Regions from separate parts of the Brevibacterium sp. 2SA genome, predicted to be linked through region 3. Evidence: riboswitches for the same ligand, from Rfam matches in the RefSeq annotation. Region 3 holds a riboswitch; each other region holds the start of a gene.
What was found. Region 3 has a riboswitch for thiamine pyrophosphate ahead of thiC (phosphomethylpyrimidine synthase ThiC). Riboswitches for the same ligand answer to the same signal wherever they lie in the genome.

Region 1 (2,197 bases), on a different contig from region 3:
GTGCGTCCGGCCTCCCGGCTCTGGGCGGAATCGGTGACGAGGTAGAGGCGGGCGTCGACGCCGGCCAGGCGCTCACTCGTCGCGCTCATGCTCTCGTCACTTCGACCCGTGCCTGACCGATGCGCGCATCGTCGGTGGTGTAGAGGGCGTCGAGGAAGTGTTCGGCATAGCTGCCCGGTCCGGCGGCACCGGCCGCTGCGGCTTCGCCGGCGACGGCGAAGTGGGCGTGGGCGGCGACGACGGCGGTGAACTGTTCGAACGCCGCGAGTCCGGCCGGCCCCGCACCGGAACTCGAACCGGCCGGCGGCACGGCGGCGAGGTAGGCGGAGGTCACGGCACCGAGCGAGCACCCGGTGCCGATGACGAGCGGCATGAACTCATGGCCCCCGTCGACACGGGCGATGTGATCGACGCCGTCGATGTGGGCGACGATCGCGTCGCGTCTGCCCGAGACGGCGACGATCGCCCCACTGGTCCGTGCGAGCTCGGCCGCCGCGGGGAGGACGGCGTCGACCTCGTCGGTGGATTCGACGCCGCGCCCGCCGGCCCCGGCTCCTGCCAGGGCCGCGATCTCCGAGGCGTTGCCGCGGATCGCGGTCGGGCGATCGGCGGCGGCCCGGCGGATGCGGGTGGTGCGGTGGTCGACTGCGCCGATGCTCACCGGGTCGAGCACCCACGGAGTCGAGTCCGCGGTGACGGCTCCGATCGCGGCGTCGGCGGCGAGGAACTGCTGGTTCGTCGCGGTTCCGAAGTTGACGAGCAGACCGCCGGCGAGGTGCGCGAACTGTGCGGCGTCGGCTTCATGGTCGAGCATCGCCGGGGACGCACCGACGGCGAGCAGCACGTTCGCGCTGAACTGCTGCACGACCGTGTTCGTGATGCATTGGATGAGCGGATTCGCCGCGCGCAGACGTGCGTGCGCCGACGACAGATCGATGTCAGTCATGACGATCCCTTCGCTAGCATGGCCCAGATCAGGTTCGATGGGTGTCCTCTCAGCCCGGCGCGACTGCCGCCGGGCACCCCATGTCATTGCCCATGACTGTACCAAAATCGCCGAGGCGGGGGTGAGGTGGGGTCACCCCCTGACCTCGCCCCCGCCTCGGCGCTGGTGGAGCAGACCTCACCCCCTGCCGACGTACCGCTGTCCGCGCCGGCTGACGGCGTCGATGACGACGGCGGTGAGGAGGACGAGGGCGGTGATGATCTGCTGCATATCGGAGTTGAAGCCGATGAGGTAGAGACCGTTGTTGATCGCGCCGACGACGAACGCCCCGAGGACCGCGGCCCACGCCGACCCCCGCCCGCCGAAGAGGGAGGTGCCGCCGATGACGGCCGCGGCGATCGCGTTGAGGAGGTCCTGGGTGCCCACGAGCGTCGACCCGGCGTTCGTCGTCACTCCGGCCTTGACGAAGCCGAAGAGGGCGGCGAGGACCCCGGCGGTCATGAACACGCTGATGCGCACCCACGTCACCCGGATGCCGGCGCGCCGGGCGGCTTCGACCTTGCCGCCGACGGCGTAGATCGAGCGTCCGTAGCGGGTCTTGCGCAGCACGAGGTCGATGATGATCGCGATGACCATCATGAGGAAGAACGGCAGCGCGAGTCCGAAGTCCTGGTTGACGAGGATGAGGAAGCCGAAGACGATCGCCGCGAGGACGACGATGCGCACGATGACGGCCGTCCAGCTCGGGCTGTCGAGGCCTGCGGAGTGCCGACGCAGCTTCGAATGGATGATGCCGGCGGCGAAGCCGATGACGGCGATCGCCCCGAAGACGTAGGCCCAGAACGCCGGGAAGTAGTAGCTGGCGAAGTCGAAGACGAACGTATCGGCCATCGAGAGGTTCTTCTGGGTGCCGAGCACCGTGAGCGTGAGCCCCGTGAACGCGAGCAGACCGGCAAGGGTGACGACGAACGCGGGAATCCCGACGACGGCGAAGAACCAGCCCTGGATCGCCCCGATGACGAGGCCGAGCAGGAGGATGATCGTCACCGCGATCACCGGCGGGACCCCCTGCCGGACGACGAGGACACCGAGCACCGAGGCGGCGAGACCGCCGAGCTGGGCGAGCGAGAGGTCGATCTCGCCGAGGAGGAGGATGAGGTTGATCCCGAGTGCGAGGATCGCCAGGTAGGCGACCTGGGTGGAGAGGTTGACGAGATTCGCCGGTGAGAGGAAGTTGCTGTTCGCCGACTG
Region 2 (2,197 bases), on a different contig from region 3:
GTGTCGGTGGTCGTGTCGGTGGTCGTGTCGGGGTCAGCGGAAGTCAGCTGCGCGCGCAGCCGAGCGGCCGCCTCGGCGGGGTCAGGCGCCTCGGTGATCGCGCGGACGACGACGATGCGCGTCGCCCCGGTCTCCTGCACCGCCCGGAGACGGTCACCGGCGGAGATCCCGCCGATCGCGAACCACGGCTTCTCCGTCCTCCCGCTCACCGCCGCCAGCGGATCGAGTCCGGCGGCCGGGCGGCCCGGCTTCGTCGGGGTCTCCCACACGGGGCCGACGCAGAAGTAGTCGATCTCCGGGTCGGCGGCTGCGGCGAGCGCCTGCTCGACCGAGTGCGTGGACCGGCCGAGGATGACGTCGTCGCCGAGCACCGTACGGGCCTGCGCGCTCGTCAGGTCGCCCTGCCCGACATGGAAGACGTCGGCGCCGACGAGGAGGGCGACATCGGCACGGTCGTTGACGGAGAAGAGCTTCCCATGCCGGCGCGCGGCATCGCGGAGGATCTCGAGGGCGGCGATCTCCTCCCGCGCTTCGAGACCCTTGTCGCGGAGCTGGATGATGTCGACGCCCCCGGCGTAGGCGGCGTCGAGGAACTCACCGAGGTCGCCTTGTTGCGTGCGGGCGTCGGTGCAGAGGTAGAGCCGGGCGGAGGCGAGCGCACGGGTCCGCGCGGCATCCGACCCGGAGGCGTCGCGGTCGACCGGGTGGCCCGCGTGCTCAGCAGGGGCGGTGACGGGGTCTTGCACTGCGGGAGACGTTGGCATCGTGGGAACCATGCTCCTAGAGTAGAGGAGTTCGCGGGAGCCTCGCTGGGAGGCTGAGAGGGCTTCGTGCCGACCGCCTCACCTGATGCGGGTCATGCCGCCGGAGGGAGAATCGCATGGACGTCATCGTCGTCGGCGCCGGGATCATCGGCCTGGCCACGGCGTGGGAGCTGCACCGGCGCGGGGCGGCCGTCACCGTCATCGATCCGCACCCGGGCACGGGTGCCACGTCGGCCGCGGCCGGGATGATCGCCCCTGCCGCCGAGATCGCGTGGGGCCAGACTCCGCTGTTTCCGCTCATGCGCGTCTCCGCCGACCTCTACCCCGACTTCACTGCGGCACTGACCCGGGATTCGGGGGCCAACCTCGGGGAGACGACGACCGCCACGCTCGTCTGCGCCGGGGACCGCGCGGATCTCACGGCCCTGCGCGAACTCAGCGCCCTTCAGTCCGCGGCCGGTTCCGACCTCGACCTGGTCACCGGATCCCGGGCCCGCGACCTCGAACCCGCCCTGGCTCCCGGTGTGTGCGGGGCCGTCCTCATTCCCGGCGATCATGCGATCGATCCCCGGCGGGTGACGCGCGCGCTGCTCACCGTCCTCGGTGACCGCGTCATCGAGGATCGGGTGACAGGGCTGGTCGGCGAGGAGGGGTCACCGGCCGGCGAAGCCCCGGCTCGGACGACCGGAGTCGTGCTCGCCTCGGGGCGCCGAGCCCGCGCCGATCAGGTCGTGCTCGCCGCAGGCATGGCGCACAATGCGATCGCCGGGGCTCCGCCGCTGCCGCTGCGGGCCGTCCACGGCGATGTCATCCGGCTCCGCTCGGACCCCGACGCGCCGCCGCTGCTCACCCGCACGATCCGGGGACTCGTCGCCGGTCGGCCCGTCTACGTCGTGCCGCGGCCCGATGGGGAGCTCGTCCTCGGGGCGACGTCCCGGGAGGACGGTCAGACCGGCATCCTCGCCGAGGGCGTCCACCGTCTCCTCCACGACGCCGAACGGCTCGTGCCCGGACTCCTGGGGTGTGAGATCACGGAGATCACCGCGCGAGCCCGGCCCGGTTCGCCCGACGACCTCCCACTGCTCGGCCGCAGCGACCCCGGTCTCGTCGTCTCCACCGGGTACTTCCGCCACGGGGTGCTCCTCGCACCGTTCGGCGCCCGCCTCGGCGCGGATCTCGTCCTCGGCGCCGACTCCGCGTGGCTGCCCGTCGGTGCGCGCGAGGCCGTGGCACCGGGACGGTTCGAGGCCGACCCGCCACCATCACCGCAGCCACCTGCTGCGCCACTGCTGACAGCAAGGAAGGGATCATGACCATCACTCTCAACGGCGACCGCCGGGACATCACCGCGGGCACGACCGCCCGCACCCTCGTCGAGGACATCACCGGACGGCAGCTGAGCGAGGACGGCACCCCGGTCGACGGCGGCCGCC
Region 3 (2,197 bases):
CTCAAGCGCCTGGTAGATCGGCACGGTGCCGATGGGGATGGGGGAGTTGCGGATGATCCACTCGCGGGTGGTGTGGATGTCGTTGCCCGTCGAGAGGTCCATGAGGGTGTCGGCACCCCACTTCGCGGCCCACTGGAGCTTCTGCACCTCCTCGGCGATCGAGCTCGTCACCGCCGAGTTGCCGATGTTCGCGTTGATCTTGACGAGGAACGCCTTGCCGATGATCATCGGCTCGGATTCGGGGTGGTTGATGTTCGCGGGGATGATCGCGCGCCCGGCAGCGACCTCGGAGCGGACGAGTTCGACGTCGCACTGCTCGCGGATCGCGATGTAGCGCATCTCGGGGGTGATGATGCCCTGCCGGGCGTAGTGCATCTGCGTGACGGTGCGTCCGGGCTTCGCGCGCCGAGGCGTCCGGTCGGGCCCCTGCCACTGCTGGGAGGGTGCGCCGCGGCGGACGGCTGCCCGCCCGTCGTCCTCGATGAGGTGGCCGCGGGCCGCGTAGTCCTCGGTGTCGTCGCGGTCGGCGATCCACTCCGCGCGGTGCGGGGGCAGGCCCTGTTCGGGGACGGCGCCGGGCCCGACGGTGCGGTAGACGTGGACCGGCTCGTTGGGGCGGCCGTTCGTGTCGTCGAGGTCGATGCGGGTGACGGGCACGCGGATGCCGTGCTCACGGTCCTCGACCCAGGCCAGGGAATGGGTGGGGTACTGCTCGAGAGCGAAACCCGCGGGGGTGCTCGCGGAGTTCTCGGCCGGTGCCGTCGGGCGCGGGGCAACGGTGGGACGGGTGGTTTCTGGGGTGGGCGCAGTCATCTGCGATCCTCTCTTCCTCCGCCGGTATCAACCGGATCAGGTTCAACGGTCTCGAGCGGTCTCAGCTCGATCTCAGCCCTCTTCCGAAGGCCCCCGTGGGGTCACACAACGACTATCACGGTGTGGGCGCCGCCACAAAATCACCCGCGGCAGGTGTTCACTGCGCGAGACGGTGGACGCGCGGTCGCCCGATTTGGTGCCTCAGTTTCAGCGTGCCCAAGTGGACGCGCCCCAGTGGGTGTGCCCCGGTGGACGGGCTCCTGCCGACGTGCCTCGGTGGACGTGCCCAGCGGACGCGCCCTGGGGGAAGTACCCCAGTGGGCTCGCCTCGGATTCCTGCGCACGCTGGACGCCTGCGGCATCGTGCCTGCAGGCCTGCTTCCACGCGCATTGTGCGTGCGCGCCCCGCTCGCTGCGTCATCGTGCGTGCAGCATCGCGCCTCGGCGGACGCACTCCCGCGACTTCGCTGACGGGGTGTCTGCGGGCGTGCGCCGGTGCTCGTCCTCGGGGTGCTCGTTCAACGGCGAGCGTGAATATCGCCGCCTCGGCGAATCTGCCGGCGCTCGTTCAACACGGAGCGTGAATATCGCGTCTTTGGGGACGCGATATTCACGCTTCGTGTTGAGTGAGACTCAGGGGTGAGTGAGGCTCAGGGGTGAACGAGGCGCTGCGTTGAACGAGCAAGCGCTCGCCCCCTGTGTCGGCTCCCGCAGGCGCGGCGCCTCACGCCCCCTGGAGGAACGTTTTCGCGACCGCGCCGAGCGCGACGACGTCGCTGATCGCGCACATCTCCCGCGCCGAGTGCATCGAGTAGAGCGCCGGTCCCACATCGACCGTCGTCATGCCCATGCGGGTGGCCGTCAGCGGTCCGATCGTCGACCCGCACGGCACCGAGTTGTTCGAGACGAAGTCCTGGTACTCGACCCCGGCGGCTGCACAGGCGCGGGCCCACGTCGCCGTGCCGACGGCATCGGTGGCATACCGCTGCTGGGCGTTGAGTTTGAGCAGGGGCCCCGCACCCAGGCGCGGACGCACGTGCGGATCGTGGCGTTCGGGGTAGTTCGGGTGGGCGGCGTGTCCGGCGTCGGAGGACACGCACACCGAGGCGGCCAGTGCGGCGAGGTAGTCACTGCGGTTCGCCTCGGGGAAGAGGGCGGCGACGATCCGCTCGGTGACGTCGGAGAGGAACGGCCCGCTCGCGCCCGAGCGCGAGTTCGACCCCACCTCCTCATGGTCGAACCCGGCGAACAGGGCCACCGCATCGAGCGCCTCGGCGTCGAGGGACGTCATCGCGGTCACCCCGGCGTGGACGGAGAGGAGGTTGTCGAGTCTCGGGGAGGCGAAGAACTCGTCCGCGGCGCCGAAGAGCGCGGGCTCCTGCGC

Region 1: it holds a riboswitch for thiamine pyrophosphate, as region 3 does, so the genes downstream of both, thiM (hydroxyethylthiazole kinase) here and thiC (phosphomethylpyrimidine synthase ThiC) in region 3, are expected to answer to the same signal.
Region 2: it holds a riboswitch for thiamine pyrophosphate, as region 3 does, so the genes downstream of both, thiO (glycine oxidase ThiO) here and thiC (phosphomethylpyrimidine synthase ThiC) in region 3, are expected to answer to the same signal.

Annotation. Positions count from the first base shown of each region.
Region 1 covers NZ_SCMW01000022.1:45,851-48,047, forward strand. Annotated here, with positions in the region: gene thiE (thiamine phosphate synthase) at 1-89, opposite strand, end outside; gene thiM (hydroxyethylthiazole kinase) at 86-946, opposite strand; TPP riboswitch at 934-1,037, opposite strand; gene FFS20_RS09775 (ABC transporter permease) at 1,124-2,197, opposite strand, start outside.
Region 2 covers NZ_SCMW01000006.1:30,789-32,985, forward strand. Annotated here, with positions in the region: gene thiE (thiamine phosphate synthase) at 1-764, opposite strand, end outside; TPP riboswitch at 788-890, shown strand; gene thiO (glycine oxidase ThiO) at 881-2,077, shown strand; gene thiS (sulfur carrier protein ThiS) at 2,074-2,197, shown strand, end outside.
Region 3 covers NZ_SCMW01000095.1:1,054-3,250, forward strand. Annotated here, with positions in the region: gene thiC (phosphomethylpyrimidine synthase ThiC) at 1-813, opposite strand, end outside; TPP riboswitch at 810-920, opposite strand; gene FFS20_RS17555 (M18 family aminopeptidase) at 1,538-2,197, opposite strand, start outside.